3 regions of the Mannheimia sp. genome follow, and region 2 is predicted to be linked to each of the others. Evidence: riboswitches for the same ligand, from Rfam matches in the RefSeq annotation. Region 2 holds a riboswitch; each other region holds the start of a gene.

Region 1 (11,599 bases), on a different contig from region 2:
AAAATGCAAAAAGAACAGTACAAGAGAGCTTTGTAGATCAATATGATGCTCAAGATAATGCTCGTGAAAGAGATATGGTGTCTGCTCGTTCAACTCTAATCAGTAAATTAATTACTTCGTTAGATACTGCGGCTCATCAAAATGAGTTAAGTGCAGCTAAACAAGCCGTATTATTTAACGTAGCAAGTTATCTTTAATCCTAAATAATTTTTTTCATAGTTCCTTAGTAGTAAGCGGTCATATTTGTAAGTTTTTTTGCAAATATGACCTTTTTTATATTAGCGATTAATCAAAATCACTTAGGCAATTTCTGACATTTCGGACAGAAGTAAGTGTTACGTTGCCCAATCACTTTGGTTTCAATGGGTTTTCCACAATCATTACAGGCTTCCCCTTTTCGTCCGTATACTTGTAGCACTTGAGCAAAATAGCCGGGTTTGCCGTCAGGTTGGACAAAATCTTTGAGCGTTGTGCCACCTTGAATAATGGCTTTAGTTAGCACTTCTTTGATGGTTTTCACTAAACGCTCGCATTGCTTTTTAGTCAGATTTTGTGCTGCAAGCTCAGGGTGAATACCAGCCATAAATAAACTTTCGCACGCATAGATATTTCCAACGCCCACAACTACTTCATTTGTCATAATAAAGGTTTTACAAGCGGTCGTTTTTTTACGACTTTTTGCAAATAAATAATCGGGTGTGAAATCGTCTGAAAGCGGTTCAGGTCCAAGTTTACGTAGTAGTTCGTGATTTTCAGCCTTTTCTGCCCATAGCCAGCAGCCGAATTTGCGAGGATCGTTATAGCGTAAAACAGTGCCGTTTTGGGTAATAAGATCGACGTGGTCGTGCTTGCCAATTTCTTTTTGTTGGTTTTCTTGCAAAATGCCAAGTGAGCCGGACATTCCTAGATGAACTAAAATATCGCCTTTGTCGGTGCGGATGATAAGATATTTCGCTCGTCTTTCTACTGCTTCAATTCTTGCATTTTCCATTTGAGACAGCTCAGGACTAACTACCCAGCGTAGTTTAGGTTGGCGGACCATTATTTGCTTAATTGTTTGTCCTTTTAAATAAGGCTCGATGCCTCGTACGCTGGTTTCAACTTCGGGTAATTCAGGCATTTTTATTCCTTATAGTAAAAAGGTGCGTTTATAAACGCACCCTAAATGTTGTTAATTAGGCTTTTTTACCAAATAGATAACCAATTACTGTACCTGCAATTGCAAACGGAATCCACTCCATTGAAATAGATTTCAACGGCAGAGCGTTTATCACTTCCACACCGGCAACGGATAAAATGGACACAATAGTAACCAGTGCTAATGGCAAGCGTTGAGCCAGTAATGGTAGTCTAATAAAGATGTTAATAAACATTAGGAAGATAACCGTCATCGCAATAGGATATAGCACTAACAATACCGGCACTGATTTTGAGATAACAAAATCTAAGCCTTGATTAGCGATGCCAAAGCTAATAAGCGTAAAAATTAATACATACACTTTATAGGAAATTTTCGGGAATACTTCATTGAAATATTCGCTTGTGGTTACGATTAACCCAATTGAAGTGGTTAAACAGGCAAGCGTTACAATTACGCCCAGTAGCGTACGACCAAACTCACCGAAGGTATCAGTTGCGACACTATTAAGAATAAATGTACCGATGTTTTGACCTTTTGCATTCAGCTCTGCGAGAGTTTCTGCACTAATCGGATAGTGATTACCAATCCACGCAAGAGAAATGTAAATTGCTGCTAATGCAATAGCTGCAATTACCCCAGCCATTGAAGTCTGCTTGATTAAGTCCTTACCACCGATACCTTTCGCCTTAATTGCACTGATCACAATCACAGAGAAAGTAATCGAGGCTAGAGCATCCATTGTTAAATAACCTTCAACAATACCTGTAAAGAGAGGGGTTTCAGGATCAGCTTTAGTTGCAGCTACAGGCAATTCATTTCCGCCTAATAAGATAACCGCTTTAACAACTAATGCTAAAATCGCAACTAACAATACAGGGGTTAAGATTGCCCCGATTCTATCTACTACCGTTGATGGGTTTAAGCTGAACCATACCGCAATCAAGTAATAAACGAGTGTAAATATCAATAAAGAAACTGTGCTACTTTCACCAATAAAGGGTACAACTGCCATTTGGTAAGCCGTTGCCCCTGTACGAGGAATGGCAAAGAATGGTCCGATAGTTAAATAAATTGCCATTAAAAATAGCAGAGAAAAATAAGGGTGAACATTTTTGCTCAAGGCTTCTTTGTAACCACCTTGATAGTAACCGCTCACGGCAATTCCGAGCAGTGGCAAACCCACACCGGTAATCACAAAGCCAATAATAGAAGGCAGAAAATCAACGCCACTATCTAAACCGAGTTTTGGCGGAAAAATTAAGTTACCCGCCCCAAAGAAAATCGCAAAGAGCATAAAGCCCACGATGAAGGTATTTTTAGTCATAATAATTACTACTTAAAAATTAAAAAGGAAAGACATTAAAAAATAAGGGGAGAATTGTGCCATATTTGCAAACTTCTTGCAAAAAAAGACCGCTTGATATTGTGGAAAAATGTGTTTTTAGAAAAGAAAAGTCGGCAAATTGCCGACTTTTAACAAAATAGAAAGGAAATATTAACCCATATATAACCCACCATTCACGTGAATGGTTTCGCCGTTGATATAACGTGCATCATCTGAGGCTAAGAATGCCACTGCTTTTGCAATATCTTGTGGAGAGCCAAGTTCGCCAGCCGGAATTTGACTTAAGATTGCATTGCGTTGATCTTCGTTTAGTTCATCGGTCATATCGGTTGCGATAAAGCCCGGTGCAACGACGTTTACCGTAATGCCACGACTCGCCACTTCTTTCGCCAATGATTTAGAAAAACCCACTAAGCCTGCTTTTGCCGCACAGTAATTTGTTTGACCCGGATTACCCATTGAGCCAACTACAGAACCAATGCTGATGATACGACCGCCTTTTTTCATCATTGGTCGTAAAACAGCTTTAGACAAACGATAAACTGATGTAAGGTTAGTTTGAATGATATCGAACCAATCATCATCTTTCATACGCATTAATAAACCATCACGGGTGATGCCTGCGTTATTCACTAACACATCCACATCACCAAAGGTTTCTTTAATCTGTTTTAACACAGAATCAATAGATTCTGCATCTGCCACGTTTAGCACTAAACCTTTGCCATTTTCGCCTAAGTAAGCAGAAATAGACTCCGCACCTTTTTCAGAGGTTGCTGTACCAATAACGGTATAGCCTTTTGCGACTAATTCTTCGGCAATTGCTTTGCCGATACCACGAGTTGCACCTGTAACTAATGCGATTTTGCTCATACATTCTCCTATAAAAGACGATTAAAGCGTTAAAATATAAAAAATAAAAAGAATAATAAAGTAGTTTATCACAGTGGTTGAACCACCGAATAACGCATATTTAACTGCTGAACCTTGCTGTGGATAAATCCAACGTGGGCGAGCAAACGCCCATATTGTTGAGACGAGCAATAATCCTAAACTACTTAATAAATAAATTTGAAATAAAACCACCGCACCTTTTGGATCACCTTTGCTTAACAACACGCCATAAATAGCCCACGCTTGAATAACCGTGGTAGTAAGTGCTGCCCCGCCGATAAATGCTCGACGAATTTTCGGATTAATAGCCAAAAAGTAAGCTAAAAATGAGCAAGCAGCGGCAACCGAAAGCATACCAAATTGTTTAAATATGGAACTACTTTCAAGCGGATCGACATTACTAAACATATAGCTGGCAGGCACTATGACTAAGGCAATCAATACACTGAACAGCATAAATAAAGTTTCTTTGCTCATTTTATCGCTCATTGAAATTAGGCTTGAACTGCCTCAAGGCTGGCAACATCGTTTACCGCTTGTGCTGATAACTCTTTCACAATACGGCTTGTTAAACCGGTTAATACTTTGTTTGGACCGATTTCATAAAGCGTTGTGATGCCATCTTGTGCCATTTTCTCAACGGTTTCTGTCCAACGCACAGGGCTATAAAGCTGACGAACAAGTGCGTTGCGGATGGTATCTGCATCGCTTTCAACTGCCACATCCACGTTGTTAATAACAGGTACAAGCGGTTGATTTAGCGTGATATTTTGCAATGCTGCGGCTAATTTTTCCGCCGCCGGTTTCATTAACGCACAGTGTGAAGGCACGCTCACTGCTAATGGTAACGCACGTTTTGCCCCTGCCGCTTTGCATAATTCACCTGCTTTTTCTGCTGCCGCTTTTGTGCCGGCAATCACCACTTGCCCCGGTGAGTTAAAGTTTACTGCTGAAACAATTTCACCTGTTTCAGTTGCTGCTTGTTCGCACGCCTTAATAATCGCTTCATTGTCTAAACCGATAATCGCATACATTGCACCACTGCCTGCCGGCACGGCTTCTTGCATTGCGTTACCACGCAATTCAACTAATTTGATGGCATCTTGGAAGTTTAACACGCCGGCACAAACTAGGGCAGAGTATTCTCCCAAGCTATGACCTGCCATTACAGACGGTTTTAATTCAGGGTATTTTTCTTGCCATACACGGAAAATCGCCACCGATGCGGCTAATAAAGCAGGTTGAGTGCGTTGGGTTTGACCTAAATCTTCCGCTGTGCCGTTTTGAACTAAATCCCATAAATCATAGCTAAGCACATCACTTGCTTGTTTGAAGGTTTCTTCTACGATTGGATATTGTGTAGCAAGGTCTGCAAGCATTCCAACTGCTTGTGAGCCTTGACCTGGGAAAACCATAGCGAATTTTGACATTTTTTATTCCTCTTTTAAATTGTAACCTGTAGGGGAAAATTGCAATTTCCCCCTACGATGTAACCTTGCAAATTTTTGGTGAAATCTGACAGCTTGTCGTAGATTAATCTGGCGAATAATACAGTTTACCGATCTCAATTCGCTCACGCCCAGTTTCTAATCGCCATTTGTTGCTATCACGCAGGGAATAAACGCAACCGCAATATTCCTGCTGATAGAAGCGTTCACGCTTACTGATTTCGATCATTCGCTGTGAGCCGCCGCCTTTTCGCCAGTTGTAATCCCAGTAAACCACATCGTCAAATTTGGCGGCGGCACGGTGTCCGCAGTCGTTGATTTGGTTCATATCTTTCCAGCGAGAAATACCTAAGCAACTGGTAAAGACCGGGAAGCCGTTGTTGTGGGCGTATTCTGCCGCTTTTTCAAAACGCATATCGAAGCACATTGTGCAGCGAATGCCTCGTTCAGGTTCCCATTCCATCCCTTTGGCTTTTTTAAACCACTCTTTGCGGTCGTTTTCGTAGTCGTCATCTAAATCGATAAACGGAATACCCCACTTTTCAGCAAAGCGGATATTCTCTTCCTTACGAATGAGATACTCTTTGAGTGGGTGAATGTTCGGGTTATAGAAATAGATGGTAAATTCAATGCCGGAGGCGTGAATTGCTTCCATCACTTCGCCCGAACACGGGGCACAGCAAGAGTGCAGCAGCAACTTGTTGTGTCCGTTCGGAAGAGTTAATTTCTCACGCACAAACGGGGCGTTTGGGTCTTTTTTTTGATTTTGAGCTCTGCGTCTAGCACGCACGCTTTCAATATGTTCTTGGGGTTGTTGGTTTTGTTCTGTCATTGTTATGTAGGGGCAAATAACATTTGCCCAAAAGAATTATAGGTTATGGGGCAAATATCATTTGCCCCTACAAGCGGTTAAATTTATCTGATGTTTTGCAAATTAATAAGAGCGATCTACCGACAGATACGCTAGTGAAATCAATGCCTGTTTATATTCGCTCTCAGGCAATACCGCTAACGCATCGACCGCTTTTTGGGCTTCTTCACGGGCTTTTTGCATTGCGTAGTCGAGAGATTTGTGTTCCGTCATAATGGCTAAAACGTCTGGAATTTGCTCCAATTCACCACCGTTTTCAATTGCATTGCGGATCAGCTCCACTTGAGCGGTTTTGCTTGCTTTTTCTGCTGCGTGCATTGCGTGTAAGAGCGGAAGCGTTGGTTTGCCTTCCACAAAGTCATCGCCCACGTTTTTGCCTAAACTTTCGCTTTGGGCGGAGTAGTCTAAAATATCATCAACAAGTTGGAATGCCGTGCCTAAATAACAACCGTAATCTTTTAAGCCGTTTTCGATTTCTTCGCTTGCTTCCGCGGCAATTGCCACACATTGAGTCGCAGCTTCAAACAAACGTGCGGTTTTGTTGTAAATCACACGCATATAGTTTGCTTCAGTGGTGTTTGGGTCGTTCACATTCATTAATTGCTGAACTTCACCTTCTGCCAACGCATTGGTTGCTGAAGACATTACTTTTAATACACGAAGCGAGTCTAAATCTGTCATCATTTGGAACGAGCGAGTGTAGATATAATCGCCCACTAACACGCTTGCTGCATTGCCAAACACAGAATTTGCCGTATCTCGCCCACGACGTTTGTCGGATTCATCCACCACATCATCGTGCAATAATGTTGCCGTATGTACAAACTCAATAAAGGCTGCCGCCGTAATATGCTTTTTACCTTGATAACCTAACGCACGGGCTGCAAGCACGGAAATTAACGGGCGAATGCGTTTTCCACCACCTGCGATAATGTAATGCCCAAGCTGGTTAATCAATAAGACTTCCGAATTAAGTTGAGCCAAAATTTCTGCGTTTACCGCTTGCATATCTTCATTTGCAAGGGCTTGAATTTGTTCGAGAGTTAATTGCGTAGCCATTTGTTTCCATCTGATTAGGTAAAATTTGCTCTACATTCTACCCTAAATCAGCCGTCTTCAAAAAGAATAATTTCAGAAAGCATTTGCATATTGGGCTAAATTTTCTTAGACTTGAGCTAATTTTAGTCGGGGTGCTGTTTTCAGCTGAGATGATACCCGTGAACCTGATTCAGTTAATACTGCCGTAGGAAACTAATGATGCCAAACTCAATCCCTATCTCTATTCTTTCGTCTTTTTCACGCGTTTCTTGCCTTACTCTAAATCGTTGATTTGGAGGCATTATGCACATTGAAATCCGCAATCTTTGCTTAACATTTGGCGAGCAGGTGCTATTTCAACATTTCAATTTTCAACTTAAAAAAGGAAGTTGGACCAGTTTGTTAGGAGCAAGTGGTGTTGGAAAATCAACACTTTTACGCATTATTGCAGGATTAGAAAGCGAAGCGATACAAACGGGCGAAATCTCTTTTGATCCCAACACTCGTATTGCGTGGTTAGCTCAAACCGACTCGCTTTATCCGTGGTTATCAATAATTGACAACGTTCAGTTACAGGCTCATTTAAGTGGGCAAAAATCAGCAGAAAGCCAAGAAAAAGCGATAAGCCTGCTTGAGCAAGTCGGGCTAGGTGAGCATTTGCATAAGTGTTGTTATCAACTTTCGGGTGGTCAGCGGCAACGAGTGGCGTTAGCTCGCACGTTAATGCAAGAGGCAAATCTCATTTTAATGGATGAGCCATTCTCCGCCCTTGATGCAGTAACTCGCCATCAATTACAAGCCCTTGCCGTTGAGCTGTTGCGAGATAAAACGGTGTTGTTGATTACGCACGATCCGCAAGAAGCAATTCGTGTAAGCGATGAAATTTGCATTTTACGTCATCAACCTGCTGAAATTGCTCTAACTATTGCCCTAGAAGGCGACAGACCACGAGAACTTAACAATCACCGGCAATGGGTATTACAGCAACAATTATTTAATGAATTAACCGGCGGAGGAGAGTAATGCGTTCCTTTTTGCAAAAAATTCCACTTTTTCGACCGCTTGTGATTACATTTTGCTTGCTTTTATTGTGGCAAGGGGCGGTTAGTTTTGGTGGAATGCCTGCTTATATGTTGCCTTCACCGCTTACGGTTTGGCAAAAGTTAATTGAAAATGCACCGCTTCTTGCTACTCACGCCCAAATCACGTTATTGGAAATTGTGTTAGGCTTGCTGCTCGGCTTTTTGTTCGGGTTAGGCTCAGCATTGTTACTGACTCGCTATAAGCAGTTGTCTAAATTCTTGCTGCCTTTACTTGTTATTTCTCAAGCTATTCCTGTGTTTGCTATAGCACCACTTCTCGTTCTGTGGTTTGGCTATGGGCTTGCTTCCAAAATTGTGATGACGGTGCTGATTATTTACTTCCCTGTAACTGCTGCCTGTTTTGATGGGTTACGCAATACACCAAAAACTTGGTTGGATTTGGCAAAAACCTTAGAGATTTCACCTATTGCAATGTTATTTAAAGTTCAGCTCCCTGTTGCTTTGCCATCACTGGCTTCAGGTTTACGCATTGCAGTGTCGGTTGCGCCTATTGGGGCGATTGTGGGGGAATGGGTTGGTGCTTCACAAGGTTTAGGTTACTTAATGCTCCACGCTAACGCTCGTATGCAGACAGACTTGATGTTTGCCGCTCTTTTTATTTTGATTGTGATTGCATTATTGCTCTACTTTGTTACCGATAAATTACTTAAACGCCTTGTACCTTGGGCTGTACATTTACATTAATGATAAGGAGAATTTATGTCTATTATTCAACGACTTACCGAAAAAGCAGGGCAATATTGGCTTGATTATATCGATCACGATTTTGTGAAACAACTTGCTAATGGCACGTTACCCAAGCACTGTTTTCAACACTATTTAAAGCAAGATTATCGTTTTTTGTTTCAATATAGCCGAGCAATTTCACTCGGTATTTTCAAGGCTGAACGGTTTGAAGATATTCATTTCGCCCAAAAAATGAATGAAGGATTACTGAGCGAAATTCAATTACACATTGATTATTGCAAGCAATGGGGCATTAAAGAGGAAGAACTATTTGCAACGGAAGAATCTCCAGCTTGTGTTGCCTACACTCGTTATGTTTTAGATTGCGGAATGAAAGGCGGATTAGCAGAGCTTTATACCGCTCTTGCTCCTTGTACGATTGGCTATGCTGAAATTGCTCGCCGCATTGCTCCTTATTCTGGGGCGAATAATCCTTATCAAAGTTGGATTGATACTTACGCGTCAAGTGAGTTTCAGCAAGACAGCCAAGCCTTTGCTGATTATTTGGCTAAACTCTATGAACCTTTAAATGAAACACGAAAAGCTGAATTACAACAAATTTTCAATACTGCCAGTCGTATGGAAGCCGCATTTTGGCAAATGGGGCTGGATTTAAGCTAACTAAAAAGGAGACATTTATGAAACTTCATCGTACTTTATTTGCTGTTGCGGCTCTACTTTCAGCCAACAACGTTATGGCAAAAGAAAAAATCAGCCTAATGCTAGATTGGTTTGTAAACCCTGACCACGCTGCCATTATTGTGGCACAGCAGAAAGGTTATTTTGCCGAACAAGGTTTGGAGGTTGAAATTATTGAACCGGCTGATCCTTCTATGCCACCCAAATTAGTCGCCGCAGGTAAGGCAGATTTAGCGGTGGATTATCAGCCGCAACTTCAACAACAAGTGGCACAAGGCTTGCCTCTAAGCCGTATAGGTACATTGGTTGCCACTCCTCTGAATAGTCTTGTCGTGCTGGATAACGGCAAGATCAATACCATTGCCGATCTGAAAGGTAAGAAGATTGGCTATTCCGTTAGCGGATTTGAAGATGCGTTACTTAAAGCAATGCTCTCATCAGCTGGTTTGAAGGAAAATGATATTGAGTTAATCAATGTGAACTGGTCGCTCTCGCCATCATTACTTTCGGGGCAAGTTGATGCGGTAATTGGGGCTTTTCGTAATTTCGAGCTAAATCAACTTGCATTAGAACATCAAAAAGGGAAAGCCTTCTTCCCTGAAGAACACGGTGTCCCTGCTTATGATGAATTGATTTTAGTTGCTCATAAAGACAAAGCACAAGATGCAAAATTTTCTGCTTTTTTGACCGCTTTAGAGAAAGCTACCATCTACACGCTCAATCACCCACAAACTGCGTGGGAAGAGTTTGTCAGTTATAAACCACAAGAACTAAATAATGAATTAAATCTCCGAGCGTGGGCTGATACTTTACCACGTCTTGCACATCGTCCTAGAGCATTAGATGCTCATCGTTACACTAGAATGGCAGAATTTTTAAAATCGCAAGGCTTAGTCAAAGAAATGCCAAAACTGGAAGAATATGCGGTTGAACTAAAATAACGGTCTTTGGGGTTGTGAAATCGGAAAAAAGATCAAAATAGCCAGTCTAAAAAGTAGGAACATAAATTTTTAAAGATTTTATTAAAATCCTGCTTGCTCTTTTTAATGTTTTTCCGTAGAATTGCAACCCTATTTTTATGAATTAATTAAGTGCCTAAACGCAAAAGCAGATGGCACATAGCGGAGTAAATATGTACGCAGTTTTCCAAAGTGGCGGCAAACAACACCGTGTAAGCGAAGGTCAAGTAGTTCGTTTAGAAAAACTTGAAATCGCAACTGGTGAGAAAGTTGAATTCGATTCAGTTTTAATGGTCGTTAATGGCGAAGATGTTAAAATTGGTGCACCGGTAGTTGCTGGTGCAAAAGTAGTGGCTGAAGTTGTAGCACAAGGTCGTGGCGAGAAAGTTAAAATCGTTAAGTTCCGTCGTCGTAAACACAGCCGTAAACAACAAGGTCATCGTCAGTGGTTCACAGAAGTGAAAATCACTGGGATTCAAGCATAATTTCAGAGGAGATCTAGAAGATGGCAACTAAAAAAGCTGGTGGTTCAACTCGCAACGGTCGTGATTCTGAAGCTAAACGCCTTGGTGTTAAACGTTTCGGTGGTGAATCTGTATTAGCAGGTAGCATCATTGTTCGTCAACGTGGTACTAAATTCCACGCGGGTTCAAATGTAGGTATGGGTAAAGACCACACTTTATTTGCAACTGCAGACGGTAAAGTTAAATTTGAAGTGAAAGGCGAGAAAAGCCGTAAATATGTAAGCATCATTGCTGACTAATCATTTCAAAATCAATAAGAGACCTCGCCAATGGCGGGGTTTTTTTATATCACCATATTTCCAGAATATAGAAAACATAGAATAGAAAAAGGAATTTCAACAATGAAACAACGACCTTTACTTGGTTTTTCTCTGGCATTAATTGCAGCGATGACGTGGGGAACTCTACCAATTGCTGCACAGCAAGTTCTGAAAGTTATGGATGCACAAACGTTAGTGTGGGTGAGATTTGTCATTGCTTCAGCCGGATTATTACTGATTCTGGGATTTGCAAAACGTTTACCAAAATTGACCGCTTGTAGCAAAAAAGAATTCAGCTTAATATTGTTAGGCGTATGCGGTTTAGCGGCTAATTTCTTCCTATTTGCAGAAGCCTTGCACTACGTTTCGCCTGTTACTAACCAAGTCTTGTGGCAGTTAGCCCCATTTTCAATGATTCTATTAGGCCTCTTGTTATTTAAGGAAAAGTTCGGCTTTTTCCAAAAGCTTGGCTTTATGTTATTTATTGCCGGTCTTATTGCTTTTTTTAACGATAAATTTGCTGAAATTTTGCAACTTAATACCTATGCTCTCGGGGTGTTGCTGAGTGCCGGAGCCAGCTTGATTTGGGTATTATATGGCGTGGCTCAAAAGTTATTATTAGCAAAATTCAACTCCCAGCAGGTGCTATTT
Region 2 (6,879 bases):
GAAACATAAATATTAGAGCCGTGCAGCTCGCAACGTAAGGTATCAGCAAGCCCTTCTAAGGCAAATTTAGTCGCGTTATAAGCCCCACGATAATGCATCGCCGCAAAGCCTAAAATGCTACTATTGATTAGAATTCTACCGTGATTTTGCTCTCGGAAGATTTTCATTGCGTGATGAATAACTTCCCAAGCCCCAAACACATTGGTTTCAAAAATTTCTTGCAACGCAGCTTTTGGTACATCTTCTACACAGCCGGGCTGACCATAGCCAGCATTGCAAAAAATCGCATCTAATTGACCGCTTGTTTGAATATATTGAAAGGCATTTTGGATATGTTTTGAACGGGTTACATCAAGCAAAAGGCATTCAAATCCTTCTGATTTCAACCGCTCGACATCTTGTTCTTTTCGGCAGCTGGCGATCACTCGCCAGCCTGCATCTCTGAGATGATGTGCAGTCTCATATCCAATGCCGGAAGAGCAACCTGTGATTAAAATTGTTTTCATTTTATCTTATATAGTTTACAAAACCGTCTAAACTCTCGCTTTCCGGAGCGAGAGCGATTTTGCCTTCTTCCTCAGGCGAGCCGAGCATAATTAAGGCGATCACTTGATCTTGTTCTTGACAGCCAAAAGCAGAGCGAAGAGCTGAGCCATTTACCCATTTATTGGTGATCCAAACCGTATCAAAACCGAGTGAATTTGCGGCTAGTTGAATGGCATAGCTGCTACAACCGGCAGTTATCATCTGCTCCCAAGTGGGTACTTTTGCAATACTATGATCTAACTTAGCAATTACACCAATGATCATAGGGGCTTGATTAGATAACTTTTCCGCTTTTTTCAAACGTTCTTCGCCCATATCAAATTCTTCAACCGCAGCTTTGAAGAGCTCGCAAAGTTGTGGCATTCCGCTTTTTTCAATCACCACAAAACGATAAGGTTTTAATTTGCCGTGATCAGGCACTCGCAATCCTGCTTTTAAAATTTGTTCAAGTTGTTCGGGAGTTGGGGCTTTATCACCAAATTTTTTATTAGAACGGCGATGATGTAATAGATCTAAGATTTGCATAAACATTACCTTTTATGAATTTCTTTTGGTTTAAGAATAGCATATTTTATTCATTCCGTGATTGCTTTATACTGTGCCGACTGTTTTATTTTTAGGGATTTATGATGTTAAATATGCTAAAAGCGATTTATAAAATGTTTCGCTGTATTAGAGAGTGTGTTATTAATCTCTTTTTTATCTTATTTATTCTATTCTTAGTGCCTGTGGTTGGGTTTATAGCTTCCTCGCAAAACACGCAAAAACCTGTTTTTACACAAGGGGCGTTACGTTTAAATTTAGATGGTTATTTGGTGGATAATCGCGAAGAATTTACTGATTTCTACCGCTTGCTTCAATCTGAACTAGGCGGAGCCGAGCCCTTTAAAATTTCAACTTTTGATGTAGTGCAAGCGATTAGCAAAGCGAAAAATGATCCGCAAATTACAGGATTAGTGCTGGATTTGCATAATTTACAAAATGCTGATTTTTCCTCTTTAGATTTTATTGGTAATGAAATTAATAGCTTCAAAGAATCAGGCAAACCGGTTATTGCTATTGGTGAGCAATATTCACAAAAGCAATATTATCTTGCTTCATTCGCCGATGAAATTTATTTAAATAAAGCGGGTTCTGTGGAGCTTCAAGGCTTAAGCTATTCCAATACTTATTTCAAAACCTTGTTAGATAAAATTGAAGCTGAAGCACATATTTTCCGTGTAGGTACTTACAAATCAGCAGTTGAGCCTTTTATGCGTGATGATATGTCTGAAGAGGCTAAACAAAATGCTCGAGGTTGGCTCAATGGTACTTGGCAACAAACGGTGGAAATGATCGCTCACAACCGTAAAATTGAACCAAAAGAAATTAATTTATCTGCCGAAAACTATATTGAAAAATATAAAGCTGCAAAAGGCGATGATGCTCAGTTCGCCATAAATCAAAAGTGGGTAACACAGCTAGTGTCTAACCAAGAAAGCAAAGCAAAATTGATCGAAAAATTTGGTGAAAACAGTGAGGGAGCGTATAACCACATTGAATTTTCAGACTATGAACTTGAGCTAAATGACCGTTTTGCTGATATCAACGTCCCTAAAATTGCCGTTGTAAATGTGGAAGGGGCAATTATAACAGGCGAGAGCGACCAATCAGGCGTGGGTAGTGAAACTATTGTAAAATTACTGCAAGAAGCAAGAGCCGATAAAAACGTAGAAGGCTTGATTTTACGTATTAATAGTCCGGGTGGAAGTGCGATGGCATCAGAGCTTATTCGCCAAGAAGTAGAAGCATTCCAAAAAGAAGGTAAGCCAGTCGTTGCTTCAATGGGGGGAATGGCGGCATCAGGCGGTTATTGGATTGCGGCAACCAGCGATAAAATTATTGCCAGCCCAAATACCATCACCGGCTCAATCGGCATTTTTGGTTTAGCGGTAACCTTTGAAAAAACAGCTAAAAACTTAGGCGTGAGTGAAGATGGCATTGCAACCTCTGCATTGGCAGAGCCAATCGGTTTGAAAAGCCTACCGAAAGAGCAAGGTGAAGTGCTGCAAATCGGCATTGAAAATGGCTATGACCGTTTCTTAGAGCTGGTTTCTCGTGGCAGAAATATGTCAAAAGAGGCGGTAGATAAGGTCGCTCAAGGGCAAGTTTGGCTAGGCTCTGATGCACTAAAACACGGTTTAGTTGATGAGTTAGGCAATTTTAATGTGGCTTTTGTTACCTTATCTGATCTAATCAATCAAAAACGTGAAGCACAGAGCAAAGCAAAGGTTGAGCGATTCGGTTTACAATGGTTTGCCGAACAAGACGACAGCCTATTTGGCACGCTTGCTCGTGATTTCAAAACTCAGCTACAAGTGAGTCTAACTAACTGGTTTGATTTACCTGTGCTGAAGCAATCGCAGAAACAAATGGAAATCCTTTCACGTTTTAATGATCCAAAACAGATGTATCTCTACTGTTTAAATTGCGGAAAAGTAAATTAATCAATGCTAACAAGCGGTTCATTTTTCAGAAAATTTTGCAAATTTTTTGTGGAAAATAACCGCTTGTAAGCTATACTAAAAATGCTTGTCGGAGTGCCATAGGGCTGAGATCGCAACTGCGAGATCCGTCGAACCTGTAGGTTAGTACCTGCGTAGGGAACAAGTTTTAACATTCAATTTTACCTATTGCCACATCTCTGACAAGCAAACCCTAACTTTAAAAAAGAGGATTTTGCGATGTCTATTTCTAATACCCATCAACCTAAAGTGATTTGGACGGTTGCCGGTTCAGATTCTTGTGCCGGAGCAGGGCTACAAACCGATTTATATACCTTTCACGATTTTAATTTAGTGGGGTGCTCGGTGGTTACGTCTGTTACAGCCCAACACCCACACGGCGTGCTTTGTGTAACACCTGTTGATGATCACACTTTCCGCCGGCAGTTTGAAGCCCTATTAATGCAAGGCTATCCAAATGCAATCAAAATTGGCTTACTTTGTTCACAGGCTCAAGTTGAGATTTTATGTGAATATATCCAAAAAATTCGATTAGAAAGTAAAAACTATTGCTTTGTAGTTTACGATCCTGTTGCGGTAGCAAGTAGCGGACAGGCTCTCTCAGACAGTATTTTATTACCCGTAGTGCAAGAAAAACTCTATCCGTTAGTTGATCTGATTACACCAAATGGAACTGAATTAGCCCTATTGAGCGAGACTGAAATTAATAGGTTTGATGATGTGAAAACTGCTGCTCAAATGCTTATTTCACAAGGTGTGAAGGCTGTTTTAGCCAAAGGCGGACATTTTGAATGGCAGGGCGAAACGGTAAGTGATTATCTGCTTAACTCCCAAGACATTTTTTCCTTTTCCCACCCAAGACTGCAAAGTGTTAATACACACGGTACAGGTTGTACCTATGCTTCTGCGGTGGGTTCAATGTTAGCCAAAGGTTTTGATTTGCCTGATGCCGTAACCGTTGCTACTGCGTATTTACAAAAAGGTTTATCGGAAAAAGAAGGGAGAGGGCAAACTGCACTAAGTTCGTTATGCCACACAGGCTACCCGGAAGATATTGATTTCTTCCCTCAAACCGCACTGGTTTCTGCACCGCTCAATTTGCCGAAAAAACCTTTTGCGGCAACTGATTATCAGCTTGGGCTTTACCCTGTGGTAGAGAGCTTCGAGTGGATTGAACGCTTGATTCTTGCCGGGATAAAAACCTTGCAAATTCGTGTGAAAAATCGACCGCTTGCAGAAGTTGAAACAGAAATTGCACGCTCAATAAAGCTTGCGAAACAGTATAATGTCCGCCTGTTTGTGAATGATTACTGGCAGCTTGCGGTAAAATATCAGGCTTACGGTGTGCATTTAGGGCAGGAAGATTTAGCCACAGCAGATTTAAATGCTATCCAACAAGCAGGATTGCGGTTAGGCGTTTCCACTCACGGCTATTTTGAAATTATGCGAGCCTTAGCAATTCAACCTTCTTATATTGCATTTGGACACGTTTTCCCAACGCAAACAAAGGAAATGCCATCGCAGCCACAGGGACTGGTTAATTTAGCGAAATATGTCGGTCTGGTTGCACCACTTCAAATTCCAACGGTAGCAATTGGCGGAATTAATGAAGACAGAATTGAAAATGTGATGAGCACCGGTGTAGGCAGTGCTGCAGTGGTGAGTGCCATTACGCAGGCTACAGATTGGCAACAAGCGGTTAAAAATCTGGAAAAATTTGCAAATGTGTAATTAAAATATAATTTAGGCGGATGTAAGTTCCGCCTAATTTGTTTCAGTTAAATCTCCGCCAATTCCAAATCTTTAGTTTCGTGAACTTGCCACAATGCCCAAAAGCTTAACAATGAGGCGACAGATAAATAACCTCCAACCCCAAATAAGCCGAAGTTTTCGTTAATTTTAACCGCAATAATGGTAAATACACTCGCCCCTAAAATACCTGCTGCGGTGTAGGCAAGGGAGGCTCCTGTGTATCGTACTTCTGTTGGAAAAAGTTCAGGTAGAATGACTGCCATTGGCCCAAAACTTAAGCCTATTAAGATCATTCCGATGGTTAAGAAAATAAAGATTGAGGTTGGTGTGCCGTTTTCTAGAAAAAATGGCATTATTAAGCCGTAAATTACGGTTGCCCCTGTGGCGATGAGTAGTAATAAACGGCGACCGATGCGGTCGGAATATAAGCCTGAGAAGAAAATGGCGATTCCGAAAATTACGGATGTGATCAGCAAATATTGGGTGTAGAGATTTGCCGGCAAGCCCAAACCTGTGGCGTAACCTGCTTTAGACACCGCAACAGGGCTTTTTACGAAAATCGGGGTAAAGGCAACTAAAATGTAGAATAGCACATAGCCTGCGGTGGCAATTAATACGCCGATCATAAATGGCTTGAAATGCTTGCTAAAGAGCGTTTTAAGTGGCGTGTGGCGGTTTTTCCCTTGTTGTTCTGCCTTGAGGAAAATTGGGCTTTCGCTAATTTTTATGCGGATATACAAGCCGATAAAAATCATCACAATAGAGGCAATAAACGGAATTCGCCACGCCCAATCCAGAAAAGCTTGTTCGCCATAAATGAGATTAACTAAGTAGAATGCCCCATTGGCTAATAGCAAGCCGATAGGAGCTCCCATTTGCGGAAAAATACCAAAAAATGCCCGTTTGTTTTTGGGGGCGTGTTCGGTGGCGACTAATGCAGCTCCTCCCCATTCTCCCCCTAAGCCCAAACCTTGCCCGATACGGCATAAGCAGAGCAGTACCGTTGCCCAAATACCAATAGCGGCATAGTTTGGCAGTAAACCAATCGCTACTGTGGATAAGCCCATCAATAAAAGCGAGGCAATAAGGGTTTGTTTACGTCCATATTTATCGCCGAAATGCCCGAAAATGATCGAGCCCATCGGGCGAGTGAAAAAGGCAAGGGCAAGAACGGAAAGCGACATTAATTGGTTAGAAACAGGGTCATCACTATTGAAAAACTGCACGTTAAATACCAGTACTGCAGCCATTGTGTAGATATAGTTATCAAAGTATTCAATTGCCGTGCCAACCATTGAGGCAACGGCAACTTTTGTCGGACTCGATTGTAGGCTAGACATATTCCACCTCCGCATATTGCTCAACCGTTTCCGGTATTAAAGCCCCTAATTCATCTAAAAGATTGACTGCAAATTGCCCGTATTGGGTTGGTTTGAGTGATTTTGCCGCAACTTCACCGGCAACCGCATAAGCGGTACAAGCCTCAACCAGTGCGTTGAAATAGCGTTTTTTCTCAGCAACGGCTAAAAATGCACCGCACACGGCACTTAATAAACAGCCTGAAGCGGTAATTTGTGGGAACATTGGGCTGCCGTTTTTAAGTAACGCAGTGCGTAAGCCATCGCTTACTACATCGGTTTCGCCACTAATGGCAACTAAGGTTTTATAACGTTTAGCAACTTGTTGAGCGATTTCCACAAGGCTATGCGAGCCTTCGCCGGCATCAACGCCTTTAGCCTGCCATTTTACGCCTGCGAGGGTGGCAAGTTCTCCTGCATTGCCTCGAATGGCGGTGAATTGGATTTCGTTAAGCAAGATTTCAACCGTTTGACGGCGAAAAGGTGTTGCTCCAACGCCGACAGGGTCAAGAATTACAGGAATGCCTAAACGGTTTGCCGTTTTACCGGCAAGCACCATTGCTTCCACTTCTTTGCCGATTAATGTGCCGATATTAATTACCACAGCCGAACTTAATTGAGGCACAGCTTCCATCTCCTCAATGGCAGTCGCCATAATGGGTGAAGCCCCGAGAGCCAATAAACCATTGGCGGAAAAGTTAGCGGCAACAATGTTGGTA
Region 3 (13,771 bases), on a different contig from region 2:
CAAATATTAACTCTTTTTTATTTTGAATAAATAAAGCTGTGAATTATAAACCCAACACTTTTCGTCCATTAATACTGGCGATATTTGCCATTTCTTCTAAGTTAGTGAAACGGCAACCCGCAGAAAGTAGGCTTAACTCTTGCCACATATCGCCTTCACACAGTGGCACCATATAGTCGCAGATGTTATCTGTCCCCACTGCCACTGTGATGCCTTCAGGAATTAATTCATCCGCAGGCGTTAAAGCGTTGTGGAACGGCTGGAGGTCTTCTTTACGACCACTATCAATCCACGCCATCGGGCAGGCAATCACCATCATTTGGCTATCACGCATTTTTTGATACAACATTTTACGATAATCTTTTGGGTGAGCCCCAATTGAGATACCGTGAATAGCGACAACTCGCCCTTGCATTCCGTGTTCAACTGATTTATCACATAGTTGCTCGGTTTCTTTTTCTTTTGGTGAGTTAAATTGATCGACGTGAACGTGCAACATTTTACCTTGTGATTTGGCAGTTTCCATTAAAATATCCATTGCTTCCAAGCCTTTGCCATAATCTAATTCATCACGGTAAGGCAATCCACCGATGATATCCACCATTTCAGAGCCAATATCAAACCACTTTTTCGCCGTTGGCTCAATCACTCCTTTTAAGGTTTGGTTAGCAAATTTTAAGATAATATCGTTTTTATACACTTCACGGGCTTTGTGAGCGGCAATAATGGCTCTGTCTTCACATACCTGATCGATATCTACAAAAGTACCGAATGCAGTAACCCCTTGTGAAATCATCAATTCAATCGCTTGAGAGAAGCGACGGTAGTAATCTTCTACGCTTGAATTACGTTTTACTTCATCTACCAAGTCCCATTTTTGTTGTAGATTCGCATTTTGATAAACAGTGATTTTCTCGGGTGTCATTGTAAATGCACGATCTGCGTGAGCGTGAGCATTTACCCAGCCGCCTTTTTTAATGATTTCATCACGAATATGACCTTTTAGGGTACGAATCAATTGGCTCATCTATGCTATTCCTTTCAATATTGTCAATGTAGATTAAGTATCATAAAAAAATCGCCTTTAAGAGCGATTTTTAATGTTTAGAAATGAATAAAAAAACAGCCACGCCTCGTGAAACGATGCGTAGCTGCGTAGAATTTGGAGTCATTATTAAAGTAGGATAATTCATTTCTAGTTCCTTGTTTGAACTAGGTGGGTAGTATAATGATTTTTTTGCTAAATAGCAAACGTTTGCGAATATTGAAATTCAGCAACAAACTTTTTACAATAAAGCGTTCTCATTGGGGTGCAACAAGCGGTTTAATTTGCTTAAAAATTTGCAAATTTTCTCTAAAATCCGACCGCTTGTGGCTGAGAAATACCCATAGAACCTGATCTGATTAATATCAGCGTAGGGATTTGAGATAGCAAACTTGCCTCTTAAATCCTTCTATCAACGTAATTTAGAAGGACTTTTTATGAAACTGATTTTATCTTCATTGGCACTACTTACCTCCACCGCTTTTGCCAACCAACCAACACTTACCGTTTACACTTATAGTTCGTTTGCCTCTGAATATGGTCCGGCTGCAAAATTAGAGCAAAATTTTGAGAAAGAGTGTAACTGTGATTTAAAATTTATGCCGTTTGATAATGGTGTAACAATGTTCAACCGTGTGCGTTTAGAAGGTGAAAAAACCAAAGCCGATGTGGTTTTAGGCATTGATAATTTCTTGCAAACTGAAGCTGAAAATTCAGGGTTGTTCACGGAATTTGAGGCAAAAACCAAATTAGAGATGAAAGATAAAATTTTCTTTCCGTATGATACAGGCTCTTATGCCTTTATTTACGATAAAGAAAAGTTGAAAAATCCGCCGAAAAGTTTGAAAGAGCTGGTTGAACGCCAAGACTTAAAGATTATCTACCAAGATCCAAGAACCAGTAGCGTTGGACGTGGTTTCTTAATGTGGGTAAATCAAGTGTATGGTGATGAAGCTCCAACGGCTTGGAAAACATTGGCAAAACATACCGTAACGGTCGGTAAAGGTTGGTCTGAAACTTATGGAGCTTTCTTAAAAGGGGAATCGGATTTAGTATTAAGTTATACTACATCGCCTTTATATCATAAGTGGCACGAAAACACCGATAAATATGTGGCAGCTCCATTTGAGGAAGGGCATTTAGTTCAAGTAGAAAATGCGGCAATTGTAAAAACGACTAAACAAAGAGCGTTAGCAAATCAATTTTTAGCATTTTTGCATAAGCCTGAGTCGCAACATATTATTTCTTACCATAATGTAATGAACCCTGTTTTAGCGGAAGGTGTTGATCCTGCTTTTGCAGAAATGCCAACCTACAACACATTAGAATTTACTCCGCCCTCTAATGAAACGATTCAAAAATGGCTCGCCGATTGGTCAAAAAGCTGGTAAGAAATAAACAGAATGATAGCCGAACGTAAATTCGGCTATAATTTTGAGCAAATAAATCAATATAAATGCAAAATTTTTGCAAATTTATTTGTTAGTCATTCGATTTTGTGTTATTTATAGCCGCCATTACTAAAAACCCGAAGATGTTGATTTTTTCGTATAATGTAGTTACAAGGAAGTTAGGTTGTATTCGGGATATAATTTTAACAATAAAATTCCAAACAAGGAGTAATCTATGACTGAAACGGCTAAAACCACCTCTCTTGGTTTATTAGCATTAGCAGGTGTTGAGCCTTATGAGCCGGCAAAAGATGAAGAGTATATGAATGAAGCTCAACGTGAGCATTTCAAAAAAATTCTGAAAGCGTGGCACGGTCAAATTATGGAAGAAGCAGAACGCACAAAAAGCCAGCTTCAAGAAGATATGACGAACTTCGCTGACCCTAACGATCGTGCAAGTCAAGAAGAAGAGTTTAGTTTAGAACTTCGTAATCGTGATCGTGAACGTAAATTGTTGAAAAAAATTGAGCAAACGTTACATAAAATTCAAGAAGATGATTACGGTTTTTGTGAAACCTGTGGTGTTGAGATCGGCATCAAACGCTTAGAAGCTCGCCCAACTGCAGATTTATGTATAGATTGCAAAACATTAGCTGAAATTCGCGAGAAGCAGCTAGGTTTATAATCAAGTTACATAATGCCTCTTTTAAAGAGGCATTTACTATTTAGAGGTGTACTATTTTTAATTATATTAAGTCATTATTTTCCAAACCAAAAAAGCAAGAGAAGGAAAATAAGCCAGAAGTTGAACCAAGAGCGGAGAAAACAACTAAATCCAGTCGCTCTAAACGTTCAGCCCCTAAATTAACAGAACAAAAAAGCCATAAAAAAGGCAGTAAAGGTCATCAAACAGATGTGCCTTCTCATCTCCTACATAAAAAATTCACGGTAAGTGCAGCTCAATATGGGATTAGTCCGAAGGATTTCCCTAAAAATGCTCTTTCGATTGTAGATAAATTACATCTTGCCGGGTTTGAAGCCTATATTGTTGGTGGTTGTATTCGTGATCTATTACTTGAAAAAAAACCAAAAGATTTTGATATTGCCACCAATGCTCGCCCGGAAGAAATTCAACGTATTTTCGGCAGACAATGCCGCTTGATTGGTCGTCGTTTCCGCTTAGCTCACATTGTTTACGGGCGTGAAATTTTTGAGGTAGCAACCTTCCGAGCAGGGCACGCTTCCCACAGCAATGACAAAATCTCGAAAGTAAGCGATGAAGGAATGCTATTGCGTGATAATGTATACGGCACATTAAGAGACGATGCCGAACGCCGTGATTTTACCGTCAATGCGTTATATTACGATACCAAACGTAACTTGATTTTTGATTTCTTCAACGGTATTGAGGATTTACGAGCAGGCAAATTATCGCTCATTGGCGAGCCTGCAATCCGCTACCAAGAAGACCCTGTGCGTATGATCAGAGCCATTCGTTTTATGGCGAAGCTGGATATGTTCCTTGATAAAGCAACAGAAGCTCCAATTCGTGATATGGCGGTGCTTTTAACGAATATCCCGGCAGCTCGTTTGTTTGATGAATCGCTCAAATTATTACAAACAGGAGCAGGGCTAAAAACCTATCAATTATTACGTGAATACGATTTGTGGCAATTCTTGTTCCCTGTATTAACGCCGTTTTTCACCCCAAAAGGGGATTCAAATGCTGAGCGTATGATTAATAAAGCATTAACCTCAACAGATGAACGCATTGCAGATCAATTGCCTGTTAATCCAGCTTTCTTATTTGCTGCACTGCTTTGGTATCCATTGCGTGAAAAAATGGAACAACTTAAAAATGAAGGTGGTTTCAACAGCCACGATGCAATGATGTTAGCGGCAAATGACATCTTGGCAGATAGCTGCAAAGCTATCGCCTTGCATCGTCGTCATACTTCGGTTATTCGTGATATTTGGGCATTGCAATTCCAAATGATGAAACGTAGTGGCAACCGCCCGCAACAAACGCTGGAACATATCAAATTCCGTGCAGGCTTTGACTTGTTAGTGATGCGTGCGGAAATTGAAGGTGGCGATTTAATTGAACTTGCTGCTTGGTGGCACGAATACCAATTCAGCAATGAGGGGCAACGTGGTGAGTTGTTAAAATCGGTTCGTCATTTGCCTAATATTCAGCCTGAAGCGAAGAAAAAACGCCGCCGTAGAACGTTTAAGAAAAAAACGAAAACATCTAAAACTGAATAATGTTGTAGGGGCGAAAAATCTTTCGCTCCTACTTTTTTAGGAAAGGAAAATTATGCAAACTGTCTACATCGCCTTAGGCTCAAACCTTGATAATCCTCTCGAACAGCTTAAACAAGCGGTCGAAAAATTGAAAAAATTTGCAATTCATTTTGAAATTAGCCCATTTTATGGCTCAAAACCTGTTGGACCGCAAGATCAGCCTGATTATGTGAATGCCGTAGCGAAATTTGAAACCGAATTATCGCCAACTGAATTGCTAGATAAGTTACAAAGCATTGAAAATGAACAGGGCAGAGTGCGTTTACGCCGTTGGGGCGAGCGGACGTTGGATTTGGATATTATTTTATACGGCAATGAGCAAATTCAAACCGAGCGTTTGGACGTGCCACATATTGAGATGAAAAATCGTGAATTTGTGATTGTGCCGATGTTTGATTTAAGCCCGAATTTGGTATTACCAACAGGGGAAAAATTAGCCGATATTTATCAGCAATTTAAAGATCACCAAATGGCAACCTTTAACTAATTTTTCGTTTTATTTTCACTTTTCGTGATCACCGCACGGGATTTTTCGTCCATCTTCACATCAATGCGGTGATCTACCACTACATTCATATTAATGGTTATCCCATCAGCAGGCGTTTCGAGCTGCACTTTGGGTGTACAAGCGGTCAAATTTAGCAAAAAAATTGCAAAACAAAATGAGGCTGTTTTCATTTTTCTTCCGTTATTTTTATTCATCATCTAATTTTTGGTAGAGATAATTTTCTAGCTTTTGCTCAAATTGTGAGCTGTAGTTAATTAATTTCCACAAATCAAACATATTTTCTCGGTGATTATAGTTTAAATTCACTTTGGATTGATCTTGGTTAGACGATAATTTTAATTTTCCGTCCAACACTAAATCGCCTTTTGAGCCGACATTAATCAGACTGCGAAAATCATTAATCGTGCTTTTATCCACTAAATGTAACAAAATTTGCTCGGTGTAACCACTTTTCTTCATTTCTGAAAGCAATTCAGGGGTAAAGGTTAAATAAGAGGTTTCCGCTTGGGTAAGTAAGCCATCGCAGATGTAGCAAGGTTTGCCGCTTAGCCAAAATGGCAAGGTAGCGTTGGCTTTGCCTTTCAGATCGATTTGTTGATATTGCATAAATTGCAAAATTTTCTCAAAATCTAACCGCTCTAAATTCAGATAAGCAATTTCGGTTTGCGGTAAGGCGAAGCGTTTTACATTGAGTTTACCGCCAAATAAATTAAAGGATAATTGATTTAAATTCAATGGTTTAGATTTAGTGTAAGGGTAGTAACCATTAATTTTCATTGAGGCATTATCAAGGGCTAACTCGCCGAGTTTGATTTGTGCGACTTTGACATCTATCGGTTTTTTTACACCGAAATGAAAGCGTCCATCTTGATAGCGGTAAGGTAGAGCAAATTCAATGCCTTTTGCCTCGCCATCTGGTAAGGATAATCCTCCGTTGCGAATGGTTAAATGCCCGCCTGCAATTAAGCCTTTTTCTGCACTGGCGGTAAATGCCGTTTCGCCACGAATTGTGCCGTTATTAATTATCCATTGGCTACGGAATGGAAAAAGAGGTTGAAAGCCTTGTGCAGACTGCTCTAGCCAATATAGCTTACCGATAATTTGGCTGGCATCTGCGGTTAATTGGCGGCGAGCAAATAATTTAAGCGGACCAAGTTCGGTGGTATTTACTGTACCTTTGAAATTAAGATTTTCTAACTCACCGTTAAAAGCAAGTTTTGCTTGTGGTTTTGGTAGCAGACCACCGTAATCAAACTTAATTTCAGGTGATTTGAGCTGAATAGCTCCGTCAAGCGTGAATTTTTTGATATTAAATTGTATTGTTTGGGCGTTGGTTAGCTCTGTTTTGGAAATAGTTGTGCCATCAAGCCTCACAGAGGATAAATCGCCCTTCAGTTCGTTAAGCTGCACCGTATTTTTATGCCATTGCCCTCTACCGCTTAAATTTACTTTACTGTTAAAAGCGTTAAGATTGGAGTTTCCCCAAATTCGCCATTTCCAGCTATCTTTAACGGCTTTTGGGTCTTTCGGATCTTGGAAAAAATCTAACGCTCCTGCTTTAAAATTTTGAGCTTGTCCATCTAAATGGAATTCAATATTTTTAAAGTCAGGACTTTGTCCTCGAAGAATGGCGTGTAATCGCCCGTGAATACCTTGTTTATCTATTTTGATCCCGGCAAGCGGAAAACGTAAATCATCAATCGTTAAATAACGCTCTTTCCCTGTCAAACGAAGCAGGGAAGTGGGTAAAAACTTCAAGGTTAAATCATCGTAATTACCCTGAAAATCCAGCGGAATACTGCTGTATAAAATAAAGTTACCGTGCTTGATGTTACCTGTCAAACGTAGTGGTAAATTCAGCCCTTGTTCGGTAATTTCGCCCTCTGAATTGGAGATCACAATATTGCCTTTTCCTAAACTGTTTTGGGAAAGCAAGCTGATACGAATAGCCGTTTTAAGCGGCAAAAATGGCTGGTTGGTAAAAGATTGTGGAGTAACTTTTGCTGTAACAAAGCCGTGAAGCGGAAAACGTTCGGTTAAGCTCCAATCAAAACGCCCTTGTTTGATTTCTAGGCTTTTGCCGTCAAACAGAAAAGGGAAATTGAGCTTATCATTTTCAGTACTAAGGCTTGCCTGCCAGTTTCCTTCAAATTGTTGTTGGGCGTTTTTCTGCCAATTCAAGGTTGAATGCCCGTTTTGTAAGGCTTTGGTTGTAATGATTTCATCGGGCAGCTGCCAGTAATATTCTGCTGAAAGAGTGTGTGGAAGCGTAAGGAAATTATCTTCAATTTCAGCAGAAAGTGTAAGCTTATGTTGCTCTTGCTTGCTTGGTTGGTAAGTTAAATCGGCATTCAATTTCCCATTTGTAAAAAATGCGGAAAAATCGACCGCTTGTTGAGCTAATGTAGCTTTGATTTCTCCATTAAACAGGGAAATTTTCAAGGCGGTTTGTTGTTCTAACAAGTGGATAATTCTTGGGTTAAAATTCTCCGGGAGATTTTTCCAATTAAGCGAGTGGATAGTTGCTTCGCCATCAGGAATCACCGCCAGTAATGCTTTTAGCGAAGTGTTGGAATTATTTTCCGATTTGGGAAAGAGTGATAAGCAGTGGGAGTCAATGTCTAATTTTTCAACAAATAGGTGGTTTTGCTTAATCCAAGTGAGATCTGTTTTATCTGCACTAATCAGCGGGCAATCTCGATAAGAAAGTTGAAATTGTGAAACTGATGAACCTTGCCAATTTAGGTGTAACCCTTGTGGAATTTTCACTTTCCACTCTTTCGGTAAAATCCAGTTAATGGGAGTAGCAAGTTGGGTATTAGGCACACATAAAAAGGCAATCACCGCAATGAATATTGCGGTAAGTATGCCGAAAATGCGTAATACCCATTTCATAAAATCAGGCTACATTGGCGAATGGATATAAGATTGCAAGGGTTGTAGCGACACTCCAAGCGGTCGGATTTTTGATATTTTTTCCAAGTAGTAACCACGCCAGCATCAGCAAAATCACAAATTGTGCAGCAAAATAAAGAATGAATGAGAGCAATGGCATTTCCGGCATAATTTGCAAATGTTGATATAACACAAATGCTGACCAGCAGTAGTTAAGTATCAAGACAATTAAGGCGGCTTTTACCAATAATTTCAAGAAAACCTCTAAACGGCTTTTTGCTAACATTAAATACCAGCCAGCGAGTAAAATGCCAAGCAGCACTTGAGCAAAATTATTGGCACGAATGCCGTTAAATAGTGAAGGCAGTTCAATCCAATAAATTGCTAAATATTGAATAATGCCGATTGCCACAATGCCAAAACCACAATACATCAACGTGTTGTAGAGCGTTTCATCTTCCGGCAAACGAAAATAGATCAAGCAAGATAAAATGGCAGCAAAACTTGCAATTGCCATTGGGTTATATTTAGGTGTGAAAGCAATCGAATAAATAAAATTTCCGACTGCAAAAATCAGTAAAAAAGGCAGAATAAAGGTTAAGCGGCTGGTTTGCCCACGACAAATCTCACCTTTCCATAATACTAAAATGGCGATGAAAGAGGTAACAAAAAACGCCAATAAATAAGGGGAGATGAAAATAGCATTATCCGGAGAGGCGTAAAAATTAAGTGCCATTTCAATAAATAGCATTAACACCATCGGCAGGGCTGCGTGTGTGGCAATTTCAAGTTTTGATGGGCTGTCGTGATCGTGAGCCATAAATAATCCTAAAAAATGGAAAGAAAATGATTTTAAGCTCAAATTATGCCATAATACGCAAGATTTTTTAACTTCAAGGGGGAAAGAAAATATGCGAATTTTACACACAATGTTACGCGTTGGAGATTTAGAGCGTTCAATCAAATTCTATACCGAAGTGTTAGGTATGCGTTTGTTACGCAGAAGTGAGAACGAGCAATACAAGTACTCTTTAGCCTTCTTAGGCTATGCTGACGAAAGCGAAAGTGCAGTTATTGAGCTGACTTACAACTGGGGTGTGGATAGCTACGAGCTAGGTACTGCTTATGGTCATATTGCATTAGGTGTTGATGATATTTATCAAACGATTGAAGATGTGCGTGCGGCAGGTGGTAAAATTACCCGTGAGCCGGGTCCTGTATTAGGCGGCACAACGGTTATTGCTTTTGCGGAAGATCCGGATGGTTATAAAATCGAATTTATTGAAAACAAAAACGCACAAGCCGCATTAGGAAACTAATTCCTTTTATCTATTCACAAGCGGTCGGATTTGTAAAAAATTTTGCAAATCAGACCGCTTGTATTTTTAAGTTGAAATAAAAATGGAAAATATAACTGAATCTACCTCTCAATCGACTACACCACCAACCGATTATAATCTATTAAAAAATCGTTTTCGTGGTTATTTGCCCGTTGTGATTGATGTTGAAACTGCGGGGCTTAATGCTCAAACTGATGCGTTATTAGAACTGGCGGCAATTACGGTTAAAATGGACGAAAACGGTTACTTAGTGGAAGACCAAAAATGCCATTTTCATATCAAACCGTTTGAAGGGGCGAATATTAACCCAGAGTCGCTAAAGTTTAACGGCATTGATATTGATAACCCATTGCGAGGTGCGGTGGCAGAAAATATCGCTATTCCCGAAATGTTTAAAATGGTGCGTAGAGCGATGAAAGAGCAGGGTTGCCAACGTGCGGTGATTGTGGCTCACAATGCTGCGTTCGATCAGGGATTTTTACAGGCAGCGGTTAAAAGGATTAATGCTAAACGTGATCCCTTCCACCCCTTTGCAATGTTTGATACTGCAACCCTTGCAGGTTTTATGTACGGACAAACGGTGTTAGTTAAAGCCTGCCAAGCCGCCCAAATTAGTTTTGACGGACACCAAGCCCACTGTGCATTATACGATACCGAAAAAACCACAGAGTTATTTTGTGCAATGGTGAATCGCCTTAAAGATTTAGGTGGGTTTCCGCTGTTGCAAGTTGATGAAGATACAAGCAAATAACACGTTTTGCATAAAAACAATAGAATGGATAAATTTCTTGCAAATTTTTATGGAAAATTAACCGCTTGTAGAGCATAAAAAAGCTGGGTAATAATCTGCCCTAAAGTTGGACTAAACAACCAACTGATTAAGGGGCAGGTTTTTATGACCAAATACAATCTATCTTTCAAACTGCAAGTTATCTAAAACTTACCCGCACTTTCAGATTGAAAACTCGACTTTTGACTTCGAATCGCTTAATACAGCAATAGCGGTTTGTCAGCCTCTTAATTTATTATCTAAAAATCAATTAGTTGTACTCAAAGCGTTAGCCTTATCTCCAGCCTCACCTACTTAACTAAAAAAGCATTAAAGTACTACAAAATAAGTCCAAGTCTTTACATTAGTTTATATAACAAATAAAATGATAATGATTATTATTTTATTTGTTTTTATTTTATTTTTAAAGGAGACGCTATGTTTAAACTTAAAAGCGGTTTTGTACTGCTTAATGCGGCACTACTTACTGCTTGCTCAGCAAATGGTGGAAGCTTTGATGTTCAATCATCCAAAGCTGAATCTCATACGCCAAATGTACCTCAAAAACCAAGTTTACAAGATGATAATAGCAATGCAAGACGTACAGTAAATAGTACTGAAGCGGAAGCCCTATTGAAACCGGGATTTGGTTTTTCAGCCAAAATTCCGCGTCGTAATTTACAACCTTTTGCGAAAGGGGGAGAAGAAGTCGCTCCTATTGGTGATATAACGGAGATTACTGGAGATATAACCAAAATTCCGTATGAAGAAGAGGTAAAAGCGTACGGTAGTAGTGATGACGGATTTAGTCATACTCATGATGGTAATCACAAACTACATACTAGAGATTTTAATTTTGTCCGTTCTGGTTATGTATTGCACTCTGGGGCAAAACCTGAAAGGGAGGCTAAAGATATTTTTAGAATAGGTGCACATGGGTATGTTTACTATTTAGGTACTGAGCCTGCAAAAGCAATGCCAGCCCAAAAAGCTACTTATAATGGATATTGGGATTTTACTACTGATGCAAGAAAAGGGAAAGATAACAAGTATTTTAATAATTCAGCAGCAGGTATAAACATTGGCGCTACGCCGGAAAATAGGCACGATGTTAATGTTGATGATGCTACGAAACCAATGGGGCATACAGGCGAGTTTACTGCTGATTTTACTAATAAAACTTTAACTGGAACATTAGTAAGTAATGGTTATGTTAGTCGTACTACAGAGCAAGAAATTAAACCAATGTACTACATAGATGCCAAAATTAAAGGCAATCGCTTTGCAGGTAAAGCAAATGCAAAAAATCCCGATGATCCTTATTTTGGTAAAAGTTCTACTACCCTTGAAGGCGGATTTTTTGGCGGAGAGGCTCAAGAACTCGCCGGTAAATTCTTAGCGGATGATAAGTCAATATTTGTTGTTTTTGCAGGCAAACGGGATGCAAAAGAAAATGATAGCGAAAGAACCTTTGATGCTCTCAAAATTAACTTGAAAGACTTGAGTAAAACTGAAATGGATACTTTCGGGAATGCGACACATTTGATTATTAATAATCAGCAAATTCCTCTTATCGCAGAAGGTAAAAATAGCTTTTCCGAAATGAAATTTGATGATGTGGTTACCCGTACTATAAATGGTAAAACGTATCGAATTTCAGTTTGTTGTAATAATTTAGACTATGTCAAATTTGGGACTTACAATGTAGAAAACGATAATGATAGTGCTCATCAATATTTGGTGGGTGAACGTACAGCTGTGATGGATTTACCAAGCGGAATGGTGCAATATCGCGGAACTTGGAATGGGATAATTCATAGCAAATCCGGTCCGGTAGGAGCTGAATCACCAAGTAATAGTGAAAGTGGTACTCGCTCACTCTTTGATGTAGATTTTGCCAATAAAAAAATCAATGGCAAATTGATTGCTAATGATGGCGTTGAAGAACGTCCAATGCTAACACTTGAAGGTGAAGTGAAGGCTAATGGTTTTGCAGGGACTGCCAAAACGAGTGATTCTGGTTTTAATCTTGATCCGAAAAGTACCAATGGTGGCACGGTAGTTCATATCAATACCCAATTTGAAGGGGGTTTTTATGGTCCTAAAGCAACTGAATTAGGTGGTATTGTACATAGTGCAGAAACGGATAAAGATAAAGTCAGTATTATGTTTGGCGGTAAACGTCAAATAGAAAAATAATCATAATTTCTTCGCTCGTTTCACTTAAGCAAGCGGGTTATTTTTTATAAAAATTTGCAAAATTAAATAAAGGAGATCCTACTTAATGATAATGAAATATCATCATTTTCGCTATTCAACCATTGCGTCAGCGGTGTTGTTTGCACTTTCCCATTCATATAGTGCGGCGACTGAAAATGAAAAAATGACAGAAAATAGTGATGTAGCTGTTTTAGACGAAGTTATTGTAACAGAAAGTCGTTACGCTCACGAGCGTCAAAACGAAGTAACCGGATTAGGAAAAGTTGTTAAAAATTATAGTGAGATGAGTAAAAATCAAATTCTTGGGATTCGTGATTTAACTCGCTATGATCCCGGGATTTCGGTTGTTGAACAAGGTAGAGGAGCTAGTAGTGGTTATGCTATTCGAGGAGTAGATAAAAACCGAGTTGCTATGTTAGTTGATGGTCTACCACAAGCACAGCATTATAATACTCTTGGCTCAAGTGCTAATGGTGGGGCGATAAATGAAATCGAATATGAGAATATTCGCTCAATTGAATTAAGCAAAGGGGCAAGCTCTGCTGAATATGGCTCTGGTGCTCTCGGTGGAGCAATTAGTTTTCGCAGTAAAGATGCTCAGGATGTAATTAAAGATGGACAACAGTGGGGATTAGATACTAAGACCGCTTATACCAGCAAAAATAGCCATTTTTTACAATCTATTGCCGCTGCGGGAGAAGCCAACGGATTTGAAGCCCTTGTGATTGCGACCCATCGTAACGGTAAAGAGACTAAAACTCACTCTGAAGCCAATAAACTACATCATAATATTCAACGTATCACCGGTTTTGAAAATCGCTATGATCTTTACCCCGGGTCTGCACAAAATGCTCCTGGAGGATCATTTTTTATCGTAGAGGATGCTTGTCCAACATTGGATTGCACCCCACGAGCAAGCGTTAAATTGAATCGTGATAATTTCCCGTTTAGAAAAGCACCGGAATATACTTCTGAAGAGCGTAAACAGATTGAGCAAATTCCTTATCGTACAGAGCAGTTATCTGCTAAAGAATATACAGGTAAAGAGCGTATTGCACCAAATCCTTTGGATTATAAGAGCAATTCTGTTTTCGTGAAGTTAGGTTATCATTTTAACTCTTCTCATTATCTTGGTGCGGTTTTAGAAGATACGAAGCAGCGTTATGATATACGTGATATGCAAACGCCGGCTTACTACACAAAAGATGATGTTAATATCAAGCTAGATAATCTATGGAGTAAGAACCCTGTTTATGAAGGTAATAATATTTTAGATGGCTTAGTATTTGATAGAAGTAT

What was found. Region 2 has a riboswitch for thiamine pyrophosphate ahead of thiE (thiamine phosphate synthase). Riboswitches for the same ligand answer to the same signal wherever they lie in the genome.
Region 1: linked by a shared signal. The riboswitch ahead of ACJHV0_RS08290 (ABC transporter ATP-binding protein) and the one ahead of thiE (thiamine phosphate synthase) in region 2 are both predicted to bind thiamine pyrophosphate.
Region 3: linked by a shared signal. The riboswitch ahead of thiB (thiamine ABC transporter substrate binding subunit) and the one ahead of thiE (thiamine phosphate synthase) in region 2 are both predicted to bind thiamine pyrophosphate.

The regions. Positions count from the first base shown of each region.
Region 1 covers NZ_JBXGGI010000115.1:13,683-25,281, forward strand. Annotated here, with positions in the region: gene ACJHV0_RS08250 (hypothetical protein) at 1-197, shown strand, start outside; gene mutM (bifunctional DNA-formamidopyrimidine glycosylase/DNA-(apurinic or apyrimidinic site) lyase) at 296-1,120, opposite strand; gene brnQ (branched-chain amino acid transport system II carrier protein) at 1,176-2,465, opposite strand; gene fabG (3-oxoacyl-ACP reductase FabG) at 2,637-3,359, opposite strand; gene ACJHV0_RS08270 (hypothetical protein) at 3,381-3,857, opposite strand; gene fabD (ACP S-malonyltransferase) at 3,875-4,810, opposite strand; gene ACJHV0_RS08280 (epoxyqueuosine reductase QueH) at 4,914-5,660, opposite strand; gene ispB (octaprenyl diphosphate synthase) at 5,763-6,758, opposite strand; TPP riboswitch at 6,876-6,966, shown strand; gene ACJHV0_RS08290 (ABC transporter ATP-binding protein) at 7,041-7,760, shown strand; gene ACJHV0_RS08295 (ABC transporter permease) at 7,760-8,524, shown strand; gene tenA (thiaminase II) at 8,540-9,187, shown strand; gene ACJHV0_RS08305 (ABC transporter substrate-binding protein) at 9,205-10,146, shown strand; gene rplU (50S ribosomal protein L21) at 10,338-10,649, shown strand; gene rpmA (50S ribosomal protein L27) at 10,670-10,927, shown strand; partial or broken gene ACJHV0_RS08320 (DMT family transporter) at 11,030-11,599, shown strand, end outside.
Region 2 covers NZ_JBXGGI010000142.1:647-7,525, forward strand. Annotated here, with positions in the region: gene ACJHV0_RS09930 (SDR family NAD(P)-dependent oxidoreductase) at 1-506, opposite strand, end outside; gene ACJHV0_RS09935 (nitroreductase family protein) at 508-1,071, opposite strand; gene sppA (signal peptide peptidase SppA) at 1,176-3,032, shown strand; TPP riboswitch at 3,112-3,208, shown strand; gene thiE (thiamine phosphate synthase) at 3,270-4,781, shown strand; gene ACJHV0_RS09950 (MFS transporter) at 4,829-6,142, opposite strand; gene thiM (hydroxyethylthiazole kinase) at 6,135-6,879, opposite strand, start outside.
Region 3 covers NZ_JBXGGI010000074.1:5,247-19,017, forward strand. Annotated here, with positions in the region: gene ACJHV0_RS05545 (amidohydrolase family protein) at 44-1,027, opposite strand; TPP riboswitch at 1,297-1,440, shown strand; gene thiB (thiamine ABC transporter substrate binding subunit) at 1,483-2,436, shown strand; gene dksA (RNA polymerase-binding protein DksA) at 2,672-3,121, shown strand; gene pcnB (polynucleotide adenylyltransferase PcnB) at 3,175-4,701, shown strand; gene folK (2-amino-4-hydroxy-6-hydroxymethyldihydropteridine diphosphokinase) at 4,754-5,227, shown strand; gene ACJHV0_RS05570 (YnbE family lipoprotein) at 5,224-5,418, opposite strand; gene ACJHV0_RS05575 (YdbH family protein) at 5,435-8,143, opposite strand; gene ACJHV0_RS05580 (hypothetical protein) at 8,148-8,963, opposite strand; gene gloA (lactoylglutathione lyase) at 9,055-9,462, shown strand; gene rnt (ribonuclease T) at 9,545-10,234, shown strand; gene ACJHV0_RS05595 (transferrin-binding protein-like solute binding protein) at 10,691-12,451, shown strand; gene ACJHV0_RS05600 (lactoferrin/transferrin family TonB-dependent receptor) at 12,543-13,771, shown strand, end outside.